DNA from 4 places in the Spirillospora sp. NPDC000708 genome. Region 1 is predicted to be linked to each of the others. Evidence: riboswitches for the same ligand, from Rfam matches in the RefSeq annotation. Region 1 holds a riboswitch; each other region holds the start of a gene.
What was found. A riboswitch is a leader RNA that binds a small molecule or an ion and turns the genes downstream of it on or off. The one in region 1 is predicted to bind cobalamin.

Region 2: linked by a shared signal. The riboswitch ahead of ABT299_RS04580 (putative cobaltochelatase) and the one ahead of ABT299_RS42835 (CbtB domain-containing protein) in region 1 are both predicted to bind cobalamin.
Region 3: linked by a shared signal. The riboswitch ahead of ABT299_RS12205 (ribonucleoside-diphosphate reductase subunit alpha) and the one ahead of ABT299_RS42835 (CbtB domain-containing protein) in region 1 are both predicted to bind cobalamin.
Region 4: linked by a shared signal. The riboswitch ahead of bluB (5,6-dimethylbenzimidazole synthase) and the one ahead of ABT299_RS42835 (CbtB domain-containing protein) in region 1 are both predicted to bind cobalamin.

Annotation. Positions count from the first base shown of each region.
Region 1 covers NZ_JBEPCJ010000095.1:29,916-34,368, reverse strand. The annotation lists gene ABT299_RS42845 ((2Fe-2S)-binding protein) at 148-879, shown strand; gene ABT299_RS42840 (CbtA family protein) at 896-1,624, opposite strand; gene ABT299_RS42835 (CbtB domain-containing protein) at 1,634-1,867, opposite strand; cobalamin riboswitch at 1,900-2,088, opposite strand; gene ABT299_RS42830 (3-isopropylmalate dehydrogenase) at 2,253-3,308, shown strand; gene ABT299_RS42825 (branched-chain amino acid aminotransferase) at 3,485-4,453, shown strand, end outside.
Region 2 covers NZ_JBEPCJ010000004.1:54,104-58,556, forward strand. The annotation lists gene ABT299_RS04570 (ATP-binding protein) at 74-820, shown strand; gene ABT299_RS04575 (TetR/AcrR family transcriptional regulator) at 731-1,513, opposite strand; cobalamin riboswitch at 1,630-1,753, shown strand; gene ABT299_RS04580 (putative cobaltochelatase) at 1,810-3,861, shown strand; gene cobO (cob(I)yrinic acid a,c-diamide adenosyltransferase) at 3,970-4,453, shown strand, end outside.
Region 3 covers NZ_JBEPCJ010000013.1:26,796-31,248, forward strand. The annotation lists gene ABT299_RS12200 (ribonucleotide-diphosphate reductase subunit beta) at 1-634, opposite strand, end outside; gene ABT299_RS12205 (ribonucleoside-diphosphate reductase subunit alpha) at 634-2,958, opposite strand; cobalamin riboswitch at 3,053-3,281, opposite strand; gene ABT299_RS12210 (hypothetical protein) at 3,390-4,004, shown strand; gene ABT299_RS12215 (YcnI family copper-binding membrane protein) at 4,080-4,453, shown strand, end outside.
Region 4 covers NZ_JBEPCJ010000053.1:20,737-25,189, forward strand. The annotation lists gene ABT299_RS31555 (GNAT family N-acetyltransferase) at 1-521, opposite strand, end outside; gene bluB (5,6-dimethylbenzimidazole synthase) at 578-1,192, opposite strand; cobalamin riboswitch at 1,238-1,410, opposite strand; gene ABT299_RS31565 (DUF4260 family protein) at 1,464-1,883, opposite strand; gene ABT299_RS31570 (DUF4240 domain-containing protein) at 1,972-2,541, opposite strand; gene ABT299_RS31575 (class I SAM-dependent methyltransferase) at 2,619-3,317, opposite strand; gene ABT299_RS31580 (LysR substrate-binding domain-containing protein) at 3,364-4,281, opposite strand; gene ABT299_RS31585 (MFS transporter) at 4,369-4,453, shown strand, end outside.

The DNA of each region.
Region 1 (4,453 bases):
GCACGCCCGCGGACGACGCCGCGGAGGAGGCCGCCCGCGCCCTGCAGACGGCCCTGGACCGCCGCGACAACGGCGGCCACCCCTCGCGGTAGCGCGGCCCCGGGCCTCCCGGCAGACGCGCCGGCGCGGCATGACAGGGTGAACGCCATGCCGTCGCCGATGCCCGCCGGGGCCGGGGAGGTCGCGGAGGCGCTGCGCGCCGCCGGGCGCCTCGGGCCCTACTTCGAGATCACCACGGACCCGGCCGAGGAGGCCGACCCGACCTGGCGCCCGCTGCCCGAGCGCGACCCCGCGCGGCTCGCCGGCCTCACCGGCCTGTACGCCGAGCGGCTCGGCACCCGCGAGCGGCGCGTCGCCGCGTCCATCCTGTTCCAGGGCCTCGCGTCGCGCCTGTGGTCGCCGGTCGTCGCGGCGGCGGCCCGGGGCGTCGTCCCCGACCTGTCCGGCCTGCACTGGCGGTGGGCGCCCGGCGCCCCCATCGCGCTCTGGCTGGCCGAACCGCGCGGGCACCGGGCCGACGGCACCGCCGAAGCGGCCGGCCTGGTCCACGACGCGGTCGTGACCGGCCAGCTGGAGCCGCTGCGCGCGACGATGCTCACCTTCACCCGCCTCGCGGACGGCCTGCTGTGGGGGAACGCGGCGTCGGCCCTCGCCGGCGGCCTGAACGTCGGCCCGCCCGACGGCGCCCGCGCCGCGCTCGTCCGCGAACTCCTGGCCCGGCCCCCGCTGGCGGGCGCCGGGGTGTTCGGCCCGCGCGGCTTCGTCCGGCGCAACTGCTGCCTGTACTACCGCGTCCCGCCCGGCGGCGAGATGTGCGGCGACTGCGGCCTGCGCCGCCCGCCGCGCCGCGACGGGCCGCCGCCACGGGTGCGCCCGTGACGGCGGCCGGCGGCGGTCAGGCCGGGACGGCGGCCCGGTGGCGGGCCACCGAACGCTCGGTCAGGTAACCGAACAGCAGCCCGATCGTGCTCCACAGGACGAGCTGGACGCCCAGGGACGCGAGCCGGAAGTCCCACAGGACCGTGGCCGGGAAGTGCTCCGGAACCGCCTCGGGCTCCGGCGTGAGCCGGTACACGACCGCCAGCAGGACGGCGTAGCCGGCCGCGGTCGCCGTGATCGCGTTCCAGGCGCCGAGCCGGGGGACGAGGCGGCGGCACACGATCACCGCCGCGGTCGTCGCCAGGATCCCCAGCGCCATCATGCAGAAGTACAGCGCCGTCCTGCCGCCGATCGTGGTCGGGTTGCCGACCGCCGGGGGCGTCGCCGGGTACTTCAGGAACGGCACCAGCTCGATCGCCACGAACCCGGCGAGGGCTACCAGGGCGGCGGTGGCGCGCGCGCCGAGCCGTCCTAGCCGTCCGGACGCGAAGGCGAACGCGATCGAGAACAGCCCGCCGAGCGCCGTCCCGTACACCGCCATGGCGGTGGTCAGGCCGGCGGTCCTCTGCACGGTGCGGCCGACGACCTCCGGCTCGTGCCCGGCGTGCTCGGCGTGCGCCCTGGCCTCCTCGAACGCGATGGCGTGCCCGACCTGCGGCTCCCCGTACAGCCACGCGACGACCAGGGCGAGGGCGGCAGCGGCCAGGCCCGCGAGCATCCCGCGGACCAGCAGTGCTCTCATCATCGGCGCGGCCTAGTGGCAGGGGAAGCCGAGCAGGTGCCGGCCGTCGTGGGTGAACTCGTGCACCCAGGTGCCGCCGAAGACCGACGTCGCGCCCTGCTCGGCGCCGACGAAGTAGATCAGGATCGCGGCCAGCACGACGGCGAGCACCGCCCATGGCACGATGTCGCGGATCGGCAGGCGCAGGGGCGCCGCGGACGGCTCGGCCTGCGGGGACGTGGCGGACGGTACGGCGGACTCGGCCATGTCGGGTCTCCTCACGGGGTGCACTCGCCCCGGTTGCGGGAGGACGACGGGTCAGTGTCCTGACTCCCAGATCGCCGTCTCCCTCCGACCTTCCCGCCGGTGCGGCCGGCCGTGGTCGTGCTGGGGGAGACTCCCTGGTCACAGTGGCGGGACCGTCCTGGATTCGCACCAGGTTCCTGCGCACCGTCGCCTCGATGTGAACTTGTCGAGGAGAGCGTCTCCTCTCCCCACCGGCGCGTCAAGCCCGCGAAGGGTGACAAAGGTGACGTTCGCGCCGCCGTCCGCGGCGATCGTCCGCGGCCGCCGGGACCGCCCCGCCGAGACACCGATACCGGGATATGAGACGCAAGCCCAAGCAGTGAGACGTTTGCAGTACAGTACGCCCATGGCTTCCCGCAGCATTCGTCTGGCCGTCATTCCCGGTGACGGGATCGGCCCCGAGGTGGTCGCCGAGGGACTGAAGGTCCTCGAGGCCGTCGCCCCGTCCAGCGGCCTCGCGTTCGAGCAGACCTCCTACGACCTGGGCGCCGCCCGCTGGCACCGGACCGGGGAGACGCTGCCCGACTCGGTGCTGGAGGAGCTGCGCGGCCAGGACGTCATCCTGCTCGGCGCCGTCGGCGACCCGAGCGTCCCGAGCGGGACGCTGGAGCGCGGGCTGCTGCTGCGGACCCGGTTCGAGCTCGACCACTACGTCAACCTCCGCCCGGTGAAGCTGTTCCCGGGCGTGAAGACCCCCCTCGCCGACGTCACGCCCGACGACATCGACATGGTCGTCGTCCGCGAGGGCACCGAGGGCCCCTACACGGGCGTCGGCGGCGTCCTGCGCAAGGGCACCGAGCACGAGGTCGCCACGCAGGAGAGCGTGAACACCGCCTTCGGCGTCGAGCGGGTCGTCCGTTACGCGTTCGAGGTCGCGGCGTCGCGCCCGCGCAAGAAGCTGACGCTCGTCCACAAGGACAACGTCCTGACCTTCGCCGGTGATCTCTACCAGCGCGTCATGAAGCGGGTCGGTGCGGAGTACCCGCAGGTCACGACCGACTACTGCCATGTCGACGCGGCCACCATGTTCTTCGTCGGCCAGCCGCAGCGGTTCGACGTCGTCGTCACCGACAACCTGTTCGGCGACATCATCACCGACATCGGCGCCGCGATCGCCGGCGGCATCGGGCTCGCCGCGTCCGGGAACGTCAACCCCGACCGGACGGCGCCGTCGATGTTCGAGCCGGTGCACGGCAGCGCGCCCGACATCGCGGGGCAGGGCAAGGCCGACCCGACCGCCACGATCCTGTCGGTCGCGATGCTGCTCGACCACATCGGCGCGGGCGAGGCCGCCCGCCGCGTCGAGCAGGCCGTCTCCGACGACCTGGCCGAGCGCGGCGCGCTCGGGACGCGGTCGACCGCCCAGATCGGCGACGCGATCGCCAAGCGAGTATCGGGCTGAGGGCGCGCCTCTCTGGCCACGAGCAGGGACACTCCGGGCGCGCCTCGCGGCGCGCCCGGTTTTCCGTATGCGCCGCGTGCGAGGAGTGGGGTCGAGGAACAAAGTACGACAATAGGGACTAAGGACGCCGCAGCGGCAATGGGGCCGCGCCGGCGATCGGGAGAGGACGAACGGCGATGAGCGACACCCTGGACTTCGAGATCACGCTGACCGAGCGGCCCGCGACGGCCGCCGAGCGCGAGCGCGTCCTGGCCGATCCGGGCTTCGGCCGGTACTTCACCGACCACATGATCACCATCCGGTACTCGGCGGACCGGGGGTGGTACGACGCGAAGCTCGAACCGTACGGGCCGATCCCGATGGACCCGGCCAGCCAGGTGTTCCACTACGCCCAGGAGCTGTTCGAGGGCCTCAAGGCCTACAAGCAGCCGGACGGCTCGATCGTCACCTTCCGGCCGTACATGAACGCGGCCCGGATGAACCGATCCGCCAAGCGGATGGCCATGCCGCAGATCCCCGAGCAGCTGTTCGTCGACGCCGTCGAGCTGCTGGTCGCCACCGACAAGGCGTGGGTGCCCGACACCGAGGGGCACAGCCTCTACCTGCGGCCGTTCATGTTCGCCACGACCCGCGCCCTCGGCGTGAACAGCCCGGCGCACGAGTTCCTCTTCATGATCATCGCGTCCCCGTCCGGGCTGTACTACCCGCGCGGGATCAAGCCCGTCTCGGTGTGGCTGTCGCAGGACTACACCCGCGCGGCGCCCGGCGGCACCGGCGAGGCCAAGTTCGGCGGCAACTACGCCGCGTCGTTCGCGGGCCAGGCCGAGGCCGTCGCGCAGGGCTGCGACCAGGTCGTCTGGCTCGACGCGGTGGAGCACCGCTGGGTCGAGGAGGTCGGCTCGATGAACCTGATGTTCGTCTACGGCTCCGGTTCCGACGCCCGGCTGCTCACCCCGGCGCTCACCGGCACGCTCCTCGCGGGCGTCACCCGCGACTCGATGCTCACGCTCGCCCCGGACCTCGGCATCCCCGCCGAGGAGGGCAAGATCAGCATCGACGAGTGGCAGGCCGGCTGCGCGTCCGGCGAGATCACCGAGGTGTTCGGCTGCGGCACCGCCGCGATCATCAGCCCGGTCGGCCGGGTC
Region 2 (4,453 bases), on a different contig from region 1:
GCGTGACTGCTCGGGGACCGATAGTGACGGCGACCGGACCGCGCTCCCGGCAGGCGGCCCGCGGGAGGCACTCGTGAAGACCCCGCCTGAGACCACCGACGCGAGCCAGCGCGCGCCGCGGCGCACCGCCGGGCCGCGCGCCGGGCACGACCGGTCGGCCGCCCCGGCCGCCGACCCCGCGGCGCCGCCCGGCGCCCCCTCCGACCAGGCGGCCGACCTCGCCGCGGACATGATGACCGACGCCGCCGCCATGGCCGACGCGATGGCCGCCGGGGGCGCGCGCGGGCCGGGCGGCGCCAGGCCGGGCTGGGTGTGGGCGCTCCCCGGCGGCCCCGGCTGCGCGAGCCACGCCCGCCGCGTGCTGCGCGACGCGCTCGCCTCGCTCGGCGTGCGGGACGAGGCGATCGGCGACGCGCAGCTGATGGTGAGCGAGCTGGCCACCAACGCGCACCAGCACGCCGGCGACCACGGCCCGCACGAGCTGTGGCTCTACCTGGGCGACCCGCCCGGCGCCGAGTCCCGGCCGTCCGGCGCCCCGGCGAGCCCGGGTGCCCTGGCCGGTCCCGGCCTCGCGGGCGCTCCGGTCGGTGCCGAGGTGCGGTGCGCCGTCTTCGACGCCTACGTCGACGCGTCGCTGCCCGGCTACTCGTGGACGTCCGGGGACTGCGGGCGCGGTCTCAGCATCGTCCGGGAGCTGTCGCGGGGCCGCTGGGGCATGCTGCGGACGCTGTCACGGCTCGGCCCGGGCGTCCGCGGCAAGGCCGTCTGGTTCGCCGTCCCGGTGCGCGGCGGCGTGAAGCAGCCGGTCCCCGGCCTCTAGGCGCCCTCCGCCCGCCGCGTCCTGGGCCTCCAGCGCGGGGGCGATGTCGGTGACCATCGACAGCAGCGACCTGGTCAGCAGCGTCTGCACCTGCGCGCGGTCGAGGGTCCGCTCCTGGAGCCACTGCCGCGTCGCCGCGTCCGCGAGCCCGGAGTAGACGCGCAGGACGGCCCGCAGCGTGCCGGTCGGCGCGGGCACCCGCAGAACGGCGAGCATGTGCTCGACCGTCCGGTCGCGGAACCGGTTGACGAGGTGGAGCAGCTCGGGGTCCTGCCCGAAGCCCTCCGCGTCCAGCGCCGCGAACCAGGTGGTGGCGTTCCGCTCGGCGGTGTCGAGGAACAGGTTCACGCACAGCTCGACCGTCTCAGGCAGCGTCATCCGCTCGTCAGGGGGCGGCGCCTGCACCGCCGCGGTGGCCGTCAGGCCCTGGACGACCTTGAGGAACAGCTCCCGCTTGGTGCCGAAGTAGTAGTGGATGAGCCCGCGCTGGACGCCGGCCTCGCGGGCGATCGCCGCGGTGGCCACCTCCGCGTACGGCAGCTCGGTGAACATGCGGCGCGCGACGTCGAGGATCTGGTCGCGCCGCTCGTCGCGCGGCAGGCGCTGGTAGCGGGCCTTCGGGCTCCTGGTGTCGCCCGGGTGCGGCGTCGCGGCTCCGGCGGCCTCGCCGCGCGGGGCTGCGCGTCGCTCCATACCGACCAGTAGACCATCTCATTGGCGTATCGCCAACATTGACCGGCACTCCGCCGATAGATGGCCGGGTCGAGCGCGTCCGGCCGGTGTGCGATCCTGGGCGGGCGACGGACGCGGAGGAACCCGGTGCGAATCCGGGGCTGTCCCGCAACTGTGACCAGGGGAGCCCCCCTCGACACGGCCACGGCACGCGGTGCTGGAAGGCCGAGGGGGAGCGGTGATCCGGGAGCCAGGAGACTCCGGCCGTCGGACAGGCACCGCCACGGGCGTGGACACCCGAGGAAGGATGACGAGACGTGCGACCTGCGTCGGCGCCGGACACCGGCCGGCCGGAGAGGCGCGCCCGCGCGCGCTACCCCTTCTCCGCCGTCGTCGGAATGGCCGATCTGAAGCTCGCCCTGCTGATCAACGCGGTGTCGCCGGGCGTCGGCGGCGTGCTGGTCCGCGGCGAGAAGGGCACCGCCAAGTCGACGATCGTGCGCGCGCTGGCCGGGCTGCTGCCCCCGGTGCCGGCCGTGCCGGGCTGCCGGTTCTCCTGCGACCCGGACGATCCCGACCCGGCGTGCCCCGACGGCCCGCACACCCCCGGCGAGGCGGGGACGCGGGACGCGCGGCTGGTCGAGCTGCCGGTGGGCGCGTCCGAGGACCGGCTCACCGGCTCGCTGGACATCGAGCGCGCGCTGACCGAGGGCGTGAAGGCGTTCGAGCCGGGCCTGCTCGCGGCCGCGCACCGCGGCGTCCTGTACGTCGACGAGGTCAACCTGCTCCATGACCACCTGGTCGACCTGTTGCTGGACGCGGCGGCCATGGGCGAGTCGTACGTCGAGCGCGAGGGCGTCTCCGTCCGGCACGCGGCGCGGTTCCTGCTGGTCGGGACGATGAACCCGGAGGAGGGCGAGCTGCGCCCGCAGCTGCTGGACCGGTTCGGGCTGACCGTCGAGGTCGCCGCGACCCGCGACCCGGCCGAGCGCGCCGAGGTCGTCCGGCGGCGGCTGCGGTTCGAGGACGATCCGGACGGCTTCGCGGCGGCCTTCGCCGCGGACGAGGCGGACCTGGCCCGGCGGATCGCCGCCGCCCGCCGCCGGCTGCCCGGCGTGGAGCTGACCGACGCCGCGCTCCGCCAGATCACCGCCGTGTGCGCGTCGTTCGAGGTGGACGGCCTGCGCGCCGACCTGGTGACGGCGCGGGCCGCGATCGCGCTGGCCGCCTGGCACGGCCGCGACGCGGTGACGGCCGACGACGTCCGGACGGCGGCGCGGCTCGCGCTGCCGCACCGGCGCCGCCGCGACCCGTTCGACGCGCCCGGCCTGGACCGGCAGAAGCTCGACGAGGTGCTCGAAGAGCACGGCGACGAGCCGGAGCCACCCGACGACCCGGGACCTCCCGGCGACGGCCCGGACGGCCCGGACGGCCCGGACGGGGGAGGCGGCGGCCTTCCCGACGGCTCCGGGCAGGACGCGCCCGTCCCGCCGCCGGCCGGCCCGCCCCCGGAGGAGACGCCGCAGTCCGGGGAGAGCGGCCCGGGGCGGTCGGGCGAGAGCGAGCCCGCGCCGGCGGACGCCGCCTACAAGCCGCGCCTCTTCACCGTCCCCGGGCTGGGCGAAGGCGCGCCGGGACGGCGTTCCAAGGCGCGCAGCCCGTACGGACGCGTGTCAGGCGCACGGCCGGGCGCGCGCGGGTTGCACCTGACGGCGACGCTGCGCGCGGCGGCACCGCACCAGCGCGCGCGGGGACGCACCGGTTCCGGTCTGGTCGTCCAACCCGAAGACCTGCGCGAAGCGGTCCGCGACGGACGGGAGGGCAACCTCGTCCTGTTCGTCGTCGACGCCAGCGGTTCGATGGCGGCGCGCAAGCGGATGCGCGCGGTGAAGGGCGCCGTCCTCAGCCTCCTCCTCGACGCCTACCAGCGGCGCGACAAGGTCGGCCTCATCACCTTCCGGGGACGGGACGCCGACCTGGCGCTGCCGCCCACGTCGTCGGTGGAGGCCGGGGCGCGCCGCCTCGACGCGCTGCCGACCGGGGGCCGCACCCCGCTGTCCGCCGGGCTGGCACGGGCCGCCGAGGTGCTGCGGGTCGAGCGGCTGCGCGACCCGGCCCGCCGCCCGCTGCTGGTCGTGGTGACCGACGGCCGCGCCACCCACGGCCCCGACCCGTCGGCGGCGGCCGGGCTGCTCGCCGGCGTCGCGTCGGTGGTCGTCGACTGCGAGTCCGGGCCGGTGCGGCTCGGACTCGCCGCCGCGCTCGGCGCCCGGCTCGGCGCCGAGGTCGTCCGGCTCGACCGCCTCGCCGCCGACGCGCTCGCCGGGGTCGTCCGCGACGCGCGCGGCGGCGCGCGGAACGTCGCGTGACCGTTGGAGAAGACCTCGCGTGACCGTTGGAGAAGACCTCCCGTGACCGCCGGGGAATCCGCATGACCGCCGGGGAAACCGCCGCCGACCCAGGAAGCAGGGGCTGAGATGCCGCAGGGCAAGCCGGAGTACGTGCCGGACGACGGGCTCACCACCAGGCAGCGCCGCAACCGGCCGCTGGTGATGGTGCACACCGGACCGGGCAAGGGGAAGTCGACGGCCGCGTTCGGGCTCGCGCTGCGGGCCTGGAACCAGGGCTGGCCGATCGGGGTGTTCCAGTTCGTCAAGTCGGCGAAGTGGCGGATCGGCGAGGAGAACGCGCTGCTCGCGCTCGGCCGCCTGCACGAGCGGACCGGCGAAGGGGGGCCGGTGTCCTGGAACAAGATGGGCGAGGGCTGGTCGTGGATCCAGCGGCCCGGTACCGAGGCCGACCACGAGGCCGACGCCCGCGAGGGCTGGGAGCAGATCAAGCGCGACCTGGCCGCCGAGAAGTACCGCCTCTACGTGCTGGACGAGTTCACCTATCCGATGAAGTGGGGCTGGGTCGACGTCGAGGACGTCGTCGCCGCGCTGGCGGACCGGCCCGGCAACC
Region 3 (4,453 bases), on a different contig from region 1:
TGTGCATGGACTCGTCCCGGAAGACCCAGTTCGTCCCGGACGCGAGACCGTTCAGCAGGCCGCGGGAGCGCAGCCAGTACACGTAGGCGAACGCGCCGTAGAAGAACAGGCCCTCGATGCACGCGGCGAAGCAGATCAGGTTAAGCAGGAACGCGCGCCGGTCCGCGGCGGTGCGCAGCTCGTCCAGCGCGCCGAGCGAGTCGATCCAGCGGAAGCAGAACTCCGCCTTCGCCCGGATGGACGGGATGTGCTCGATCGCCGCGAACGCCCGGGCCCGCTCGTCCTGGTCGGGCAGGTAGGTGTCGAGGAGGGTCAGGTAGAACTGGACGTGCACGGCCTCCTCGAACAGCTGCCGCGACAGGTACAGCCGCGCCTCCGGCGCGTTGACGTGCTTGTAGAGGTTGAGGACGAGGTTGTTCGCCACGATCGAGTCGCCGGTGGCGAAGAACGCGACGAGCCTGTTCACCAGGTGCAGCTCCGCCGGCGTGAGGCGGGCGAGATCGGCGAGGTCGGAGGCGAGGTCCACCTCCTCGACCGTCCAGGTGTTGCGGATCGCGGCGCGGTAGCGCTCGTAGAAGTCGGGATAGCGCATGGGCCGCAGGGTCAGGTCCATGCCGGGGTCGAGCAGCGGCATTACTGGCACGCCTCGCAGGTCTCGGGGTTCTCCAGGGAGCAGACCGCCGCGGCGACGGTCGTCTGCGCGATCCGCGTGGCGGGCCGGGAGCGCAGGTAGTAGGTGGTCTTGAGGCCGCTGCGCCACGCGTAGGCGTACATCGAGGACAGCTTCCCGATCGTCGGCGTCTCCATGAACAGGTTCAGGGAGTGCGACTGGTCGATGTACGGGGTGCGGGCGGCGGCGAGGTCGATGAGGGCCTTCTGCGGCAGCTCCCAGGCCGTCCGGTAGAGGTCCCGCATCTCCTCGGGCAGGTCGACGAGGCCCTGGATCGAGCCGTTCGCCCGCTTGATCGCCTCGCGGACGGCGTCGTTCCACAGCCCGAGCGACTTCAGGTCCTCGACGAGGTACCCGTTGATCTGCAGGAACTCGCCGGACAGCGTCTCGCGCTTGAACAGGTTGGACACCTGCGGCTCGATGCACTCGTAGCAGCCCGCGATGGACGCGATCGTGGCGGTCGGCGCGATCGCGATCAGCAGCGAGTTGCGGAGCCCGACGTCGGCGATCCGGGCGCGGAGCGCGTCCCATTCGGCGGGACGGGTGGGCGCGGCGTCCGGGAAGTGGTCGATGTGCAGCTGGCCGCGCGCGGTGCGGGTCTCGGCGTAGGCGGGGAGCCGGCCGTGCGCCTCGGCGAGGTCGGCGGACGCGGCGTAGGCGGCGAGCGCGATCTCCTCGGCGATCCGGGTGGACAGCTCGCGGGCCTCGGCGGAGTCGAACGGGAGCCGGAGCGTGAAGAACACGTCGGCGAGACCCATGACGCCGAGGCCGACGGGACGCCACTTCCGGTTGGCCGTTTCCGCCTCGGGCGTCGGGTAGAAGCCGCGGTCGATGGTGCGGTCCAGGAACCGGACGGCGGTGCGGACGGTCGCGCGGAGCCGGTCCCAGTCGATCCCGGACGGCGACACGTGCGCGGCCAGGTTCACCGACCCGAGGTTGCACACCGCCGCCTCGTTATCGCCCGTGACCTCCAGGATCTCGGTGCACAGGTTCGACAGGTGGACGGTCCGGCCCGGCTCGGCGGTCTGGTTGCAGGCCCGGTTCGCGGCGTCCTTGAAGGTCATCCAGCCGTTGCCGGTCTCCGCGAGCGTCCGCATCATCCGCCCGTACAGCTTCCGCGCCGGGACCTGCCGGACGTACCGGCCCTCCTTTTCGGCCGCCCGGTACGCGGCGTCGAAGGCGTCGCCCCACAGGTCCGTCAGCTCCGGGACCTCCTTCGGGTCGAACAGCGACCACGTCCCGTCCGCCTCGACGCGGCGCATGAACTCGTCCGGGATCCAGTTCGCCAGGTTCAGGTCGTGGGTGCGGCGCGCCTCCTCGCCGGTGTTGTCGCGCAGTTCGAGGAACTCCTCGACGTCGGCGTGCCACGGCTCCAGGTACACGCACGCGGCGCCCTTGCGGCGGCCGCCCTGGTTGACGGCGGCGACGGACGCGTCCAGCGTGCGCAGCCACGGGACGATCCCGTTCGAGTGCCCGTTCGTCCCCCGGATCAGCGACCCGCGCGACCGGACCCGCGTCCAGGAGATCCCGATCCCGCCCGCGTACTTGCTGAGCCGCGCGACCTGCCCGTACCGCTCGTAGATCGCCTCCAGCTCGTCGCGCGGCGAGTCCAGCAGGAAGCACGACGACAGCTGCGGGCGCCGCGCCGCGGAGTTGAACAGGGTCGGCGAGCTGGGCAGATAGGACAGCGTGCTGAGCAGCCGGTACAGCTCGGCGGCCTCGTCGACGGTGTCGGACAGGCCCACGGCCACCCGCAGGAAGAAGTGCTGCGGCCGCTCCAGGACGAGCCGGGTCCGCGGATGCCGCAGCAGGTACCGGTCGTAGAGGGTGCGGAGCCCGAAGTATCCGAACCGGTCGTCCGCCTCCTCGACCGCGCCTCCCGAGGGGGGGCGACCCCCCGCGCCCCCCGGACCCTCGTCGATGAGGCGGTCCAGCGCGGCGGCGTTCTCGGCGACGAACGCGGCGGGGCCGTCGGCGAGGAGGCCCTCGGCGTGCGCGGCGGCGACGGACTCCGCGAAGCCCCGGACGCCGGCCTCGGCGGTCTCGTCGCGGATCCGGGCGGCCAGCAGCCGCGCGGCGACCCGGGAGTACCCCGGCTCCACCGCGACCAGCGCGGCGGCCTCCCCGATCGCCAGGTCCCGCAGGGCGGCGGCGCTCGCGCCGTCCCCGGCCCGGACCGCGCCGAGCACCCGTTCCGGCGCGGTCCCCTCGACGCCGGCGCAGGCCGCGGCGACCTCGGCCGCGATCCGCTCGGCGGCCGGCGCCTCCGCGGGCATGGTGACTGTCACGTTCTCTCCCCTCGTGAGACGGCCTCGCGAGGGCATGCGAACGGGCGCGGCGGCAGGCTGCCGCGCACCGTCCCCCGGCTCACCCGCGAAGCCTCGGACGTACGGCGTGCATGGCAGGTCTTCGGACTCGCGGGCACCCGCGCCTCCTGCCGGAGGCACGACCTACTGGCCGTCGCTTCCCGATCCGGACGATCCGGTTCAGTGCCTGTGACGGCGGTCGTTCCCGCTCACCGCTGCGGGGCAGTCCCGGACTTGCACCGGGTTCCCTCTTACGACGCCCCCGCCGCGAGCGGCGGGGGCGAACCAGCACGGGATTGAACCCTACATCTTGTTGATCCTCATTGCGCAACCCCAACATGTAGGGCGCGTCGGGACCGGATCGCGGGGGTCGGATGCGCGCCCGCGGACCGGGGTGGGACGATGTCCCCGTCATGTCCCCGCGTCCCAGGCAGCCGGCCTTCCGCACCGCGCGCGCGGTCGTCTTCGCGACCGTGTGCGTCGCGCTCGCGACCGTCGGCCACGACCTGGCGTCGCACGAGCCGGTGCCGGGCTGGGCGGTGCTCGCCGGGTTCGGCGCGGCCCTCGCCGTCGCCGCCGCCCTCGCCGGCCACGAGCGCTCCCTCCCGACGATCATGGGCGGGCTGCTCGGCGGCCAGTTCGCGCTGCACACGCTGTTCGCGAGCGCCACCGAGGGCATGCGCGACTGCGACACCGCCGCGCACGCGGGACACGCCGCCGCGACGCCCGCGATGCACGGCTCCGGCACGTCCATGACCGTCGCGCACGTCGCCGCCGCCGTGGTCGCGGCCTGGTGGCTGCGGCGCGGCGAGCGGGCCGCGTGGTCCCTCGCGCGGCGCCTCGCGTCCGCCGCCGACCGCCCGATCCGGCTGCTGCTCGCGCTGCTGCTGATCGAACCGGCGGAGCGCCCGCTGCGTACCCCGGTGGTGCCGGTGGCGGCCGGCGCGATCGCCACGGGACGCGCGCTCCGGCACCAGGTCGTCCGGCGGGGACCCCCTCCGCGTTCGAGGGCGCTCGCCCACCTCTGAGCGAGCGCCGTACGTCACCGGCCGCCGGATCCACGGCGCCCGGCCCTTCCCGTACGACTCGAACGGAGTTCCGTCTTGCCTTCCCGCACGCATGCCCGCCGGCTCGGCACGCTCGCCGTCCTCGCCGGCGCCGGCGTGGTCGCGTTCGCGACCGCCGCGTCCGCGCACGTCACCGTCAACCCGAAGACCGCCGAGCAGGGCTCCTACGCCAAGGTCTCGTTCCGGGTGCCGAACGAGGAGGACAACGCCGCCACCACCAAGCTCGTGGTGAACCTCCCCACCGACCACCCGCTCGCGTCGGTGTCGGTGCGGCCCGTCCCCGGCTGGACGGCGAAGGTCGTGGAGTCCACGCTGCCGAAGCCGGTCAAGACCGAGGGCGGCGAGCTGACCAAGGCCGTCACGCAGATCACCTGGTCCGGCGGCAGGATCGAGCCCGGCCAGTTCCAGGA
Region 4 (4,453 bases), on a different contig from region 1:
ATCCATTCGAGGTCGTCGGCGCGCCCGTCCCGCAGTCCGCGGACGGCTGGCAGCGTGGACCGGTCGACGGTGCCGACCATCCGCATCTGCGGGTGCAGGGTGAAGCCCGCCAGACGGTAGCGGCGCGTCGCCGCCGGATGCACCGTCGAGGAGAACAGGCCCGGCCGGTCGCCGGCGTGCGCGAGGACGGCGTCCATCAGGCGCTTGCCGATGCCCTTCCCCTGCCGGCCGGGCAGGACGCCGTAGGTCGCCAGGTACCAGAGCCCTTCGCGGTTCTGGGAGACGGCGAAGCCCACGACGTCCCGGCCCTCTTCGGCGAGCCAGCAGCCGTCCGGGTCGACGGACAGGAAGTGGCCCAGGCGGTCGATCAGGCGGCGGGACTGCTCCTCCGTCGGCGGTTCCGGGTCCGGTTCGCCCACCCGCCGGCTGAGGCGGTCGCCTTCGAGGAACGTCACCGCCGCCGCGCGCTCGGTCGCGACGAGGTCGTCCCGCGACATGCGCCTGATGCGTACGGGGTCCATGCAGGCATGATCACGCCATGGGCGGGGCGGCGCACCTGATTATTCGGGTGCCGTGCTCACCAGCGGTCGTGGTGGACGGCCGCGTGGAGGGGGCGGCGGTGGCGCCAGCCGTGCCGTTCGAGGTCCGGGACGGCCTCCAGGTGCGTGACCGGCCCGACGCACAGCCAGGCGACCGGCCGGACGCCCGCCGGGATGCCGAGGAGGTCGCGCAGGTAGGGCTCGCGGTAGAACGACACCCAGCCGACGCCCAGTCCCTCCGCCGTCGCCGCCAGCCAGAGGTTCTGGACGGCCAGGCAGACGGAGTACAGGCCGGCGTCGGCGATCGCGTGCCGGCCGAGGACGGCGGGGCCGCCGCGCTCGGCGTCGTAGGTCACCACGATCGACACGGTGGATTCGAGCACCCCGTCGATCTTGATGCGGGCGAAGCGGGCGGCGGCGTCGCCGGTGAGGGTGGCGGCGAACGCGTCGCGCTCGGACCGGACGTGGTCGTGGAACGCGCGGCGGACGTCCGGGTCGCGGACCAGCACGAAGTCCCAGGGCTGGGAGAGGCCGACGCTGGGGGCGGCGTGCGCGGCGGTGAGGACGCGGTCGAGGACGCCGTCCGGGATCGGCGCGCCGGTGAACTCGGCGCGTACATCGCGGCGGCGGTGGATGACGTCGTACAGGTTCATGGGCAGGCTCCCGCTGCGGTCGGGCCGCCCGGGGCGGGCGGCCGGTGGAGCGAGGCCGGTCTTCGGACTCCCGGATCGACGCCTCACCGCCCGCCTTCCCGGCCTGACGGCCAGTGGCCGCGCGTGCGCGCGTGGGCGGCGGCTTCCCGGTCACCGCGGCGGGCCCGTGCCGGATTCGCACCGGCTTCCCGATTCTCCCCGAGGGGCACCTCGCGTCAGTTCACGCCGTCCGCGATCGTAGCGGTGCCCGCCTTCGGGTCGGGGGAGGGGGTCAGTGGCGCTGGAAGCCGTCCTTGGTGCGCAGGCCGTAGCCGACGGCGCGGTCGATCGAGATGTGCGCCATCCAGCCGCAGAGCCCGGCGAAGATCGGAGCCCACGCGAACGGAGCGACGGTGTAGAGCGCGATGAGCGCGAGCGGGACCAGCGCGCGGTGCGCGGCGTTGTAGTACGGGACGGCGCGTGCCGGGAGCTGCCCGCGCTCGACGGTGTGCGCGTCCCGGATCCCGGCCAGGAAGGTGAGGTCGGGCGCGATGAAGAACGCGACCGCGAGGAGCGCGGCGAGCCAGCCGTGGTTGACGCCTTCGAGGACGGCGAACGCGGTCCAGAACAGCGCGTTCGCGCCCCAGGCGGTGCGGCGGGCCACGAGCGCGGCGGAACCCTTGCGGACGGTCGGAACGGTGGCGGTGCTCATGGCCTGGTGCCCTCCTGCTTGGCTAATGGCGTTAGCTACAAGCTAAGGCTAATGCCATTAGCTGTCAAGCTCATGGAGACACAACCGCTCAGAGGAACAGGGCGGCCAGCCGGGGCAGGTGCAGCCGGGTCTCGGCGTCGTCCTCGACGTCCCAGTTCTCGCCCGCGGGACGCTCGGGCCGCCGCATCGAGCGCACGGCCGACTCCATCGCCGCGTCGAACGACTCGGTCTCTCCCATGACGCGCTTGTAGGTGCTGCGCGCCGCGTAGTGCAGGCCCTCCGCGCCGATCCACCCCTCGTCCTCCCGGGCCATCCGCACCACCGTGGGGACGTCGGCCAGCGTGTCGGGGTCGTCGACGGCGCGCGCGAACACGTCGCGTCCCAGCAGCGCGAGCCCGGCGCGGAAGTCCATGAATCCGTCGTCGCCGCAGCCGCCCTCGATGAGGTAGGCGGCGTTCCAGAGCGGCCGCCGGTACGCCGAGTCGAGGACGCGCGTCAGCATGGCGTCGAACGCGACGATGCCGGGGCCGTCCAGTTCCGCGAGCCGGTCGGCCACCAGGTCGATCAGCGGGTCGTCGGGGGAGTCGCGGTCGTCGGCGTGCGCACCGGCCTCGGCCCGCGCGTCCTCGATCAGGGCCCACCACGTCCGCTCGTCCATCGGTCCTCCCGCATGCGTCGGCTCCGCCGTTTTCGCGGACCAATGTGCCGCACGGGTCCGACAGGCCGGGCCGCGGGTCAGCGGGGGCGGGCGGTGAACCAGGCGCCGTCGTCGTCCAGGAAGTGGCCGAGGCGCAGGCCCGCCGCGTCCAGCACGGCGGGAAGCTCCTCGTCGCCGAGGTGCCGGTTGGTGAAGGTGTGCGTCCAGCGCCGCTCGCCGATCCGGTATTCGAGCGTCGCGACGACCGTTCCGGGGCCGGGCCGTTCCAGGTGCGCCACCCGGTAGCGGACGCCGTCGTGCGTCCACTCCCGGGGCGCGTCGTCGTGCCAGTGCCTTCCCGTGTCGCGCTGGACGACGACCACGCCGTCCGGCCGGACGTGGCGCCGGCAGGCCGCGAGGAGCGCCGCCCGGTCGCCGTAGTTGACCAGGTACGACATCAGCAGGACGCAGCCGAACCGGTCGGGCAGGTCCAGATCCTGGATCGGCGAGCACACCGTCCGCGCGCCCTCGATCCGGGCGAGCATCGCCGCGGAGCCGTCCACCGCCGTCACCGGATGGCCGAACCCGACCAGCGGGCGGGTGACCCGCCCGGTGCCCGCGCCCAGCTCCAGGACCGGCGTGCCGGCCGGGATCGTCGTGTGGACGAGCGCGGCGCTCGCGACGTCCGGCGGGAGCGCGGCGTAGAACTCGACCGCCGACCCGTCGTCCGCGATCTCGCCGGGGCCCGTCCCGGCGCGCCGCCCGTCCGCCGCCGCGCCGTCCTCTGCCGTCGCCATGATCGAATCGTCGGACGGCGGTCCGCCGCCGTCAAGACGCCCGCCGTCAAGACGCCCGAGCCGCACCGGCCTCGCCGCGCGCCAGGCCGGCGGACCTCCGGGCCAGCTCGACCAGGGGGCGGACCAGGGGCTCGGCACCGGGACGCCACCGGGCCTCGACGTGGACGCCGGTGACCTCGTCGACGGCGGGATCGAGCCGGACGAGGTCGCCGGCGTCGAGTTCGGCGCGGACGGCCGTCTCCGGGACGAGCGCGACGCCGCGGCCGAGCGCGGCCATCCGGCGCAGCGCGGCGAGGGAGCCGGTGGCCATGCCGATGCGGGTGCCCGGGCCGAGGGCGCGGCCGTAGCGGCGGGTCAGCATCTCGGACGTGCACTCGGGGTTGACGATGAGGAACTCCGCCGCCATCAGCGCGGCCGGATCCAGCGGCGACGCCTGGGCGAGGGGGTGCTCGGGCGCGGCGACCAGGACGACGCGGTCCTCGGCGACGATCTCGTGGGGGCCCGTGGCGGGGACGCCGTTGTCGTAGACGAACACGAGGTCGAGACGGCCGGCCTCTAGCCCGGCGGCGAGGAACGCGCGGTCGCCGACCGCCAGGTCCACCTCGCGCGCGGTGCCCGGGCCGGCGGCGCCGTGCTGGAAGGCGGCGAGCAGGTCGGTCGTCCACTCGTCGGCGAGGCAGTCCAGGGCGCCGACGCGCAGCCGCGGGGCCTGGTCGCGCGCGGCGCGGCGCATCCGGTCCTCCAGTTCGAGGGACTGCACCGCGTAGGGCAGCAGGCGGCGGCCCGCGTCGGTGAGGGCGGTGCCGGTGCTGGTGCGGGCCAGGACGCGGACGCCGAGGTCGTCCTCCAGCCGGCGCAGCTGGATGCTGAGGCTCGACTGGGCGTAGCCGAGCCGCTCGGCGGCGGAGGAGATGCCCCCGGTCTCCGCCACGGCCACGAAGGCCCGCAGGTAGCGCGAATCCACGTCCGGATTATGCCATCGGACTTCTCGATGGCCCCATCGGATCCACGGCCTGTCGGGCGGGGCGGCCGGACGGCGAGGGTCGTGGCCATGACGATCCCCGACAGCCCGCCGGCCCGGCGGGGCGCCCCGCTCCGGTTCGCCGGCATCGCGGCCGGCAACTTCATGATCGCGA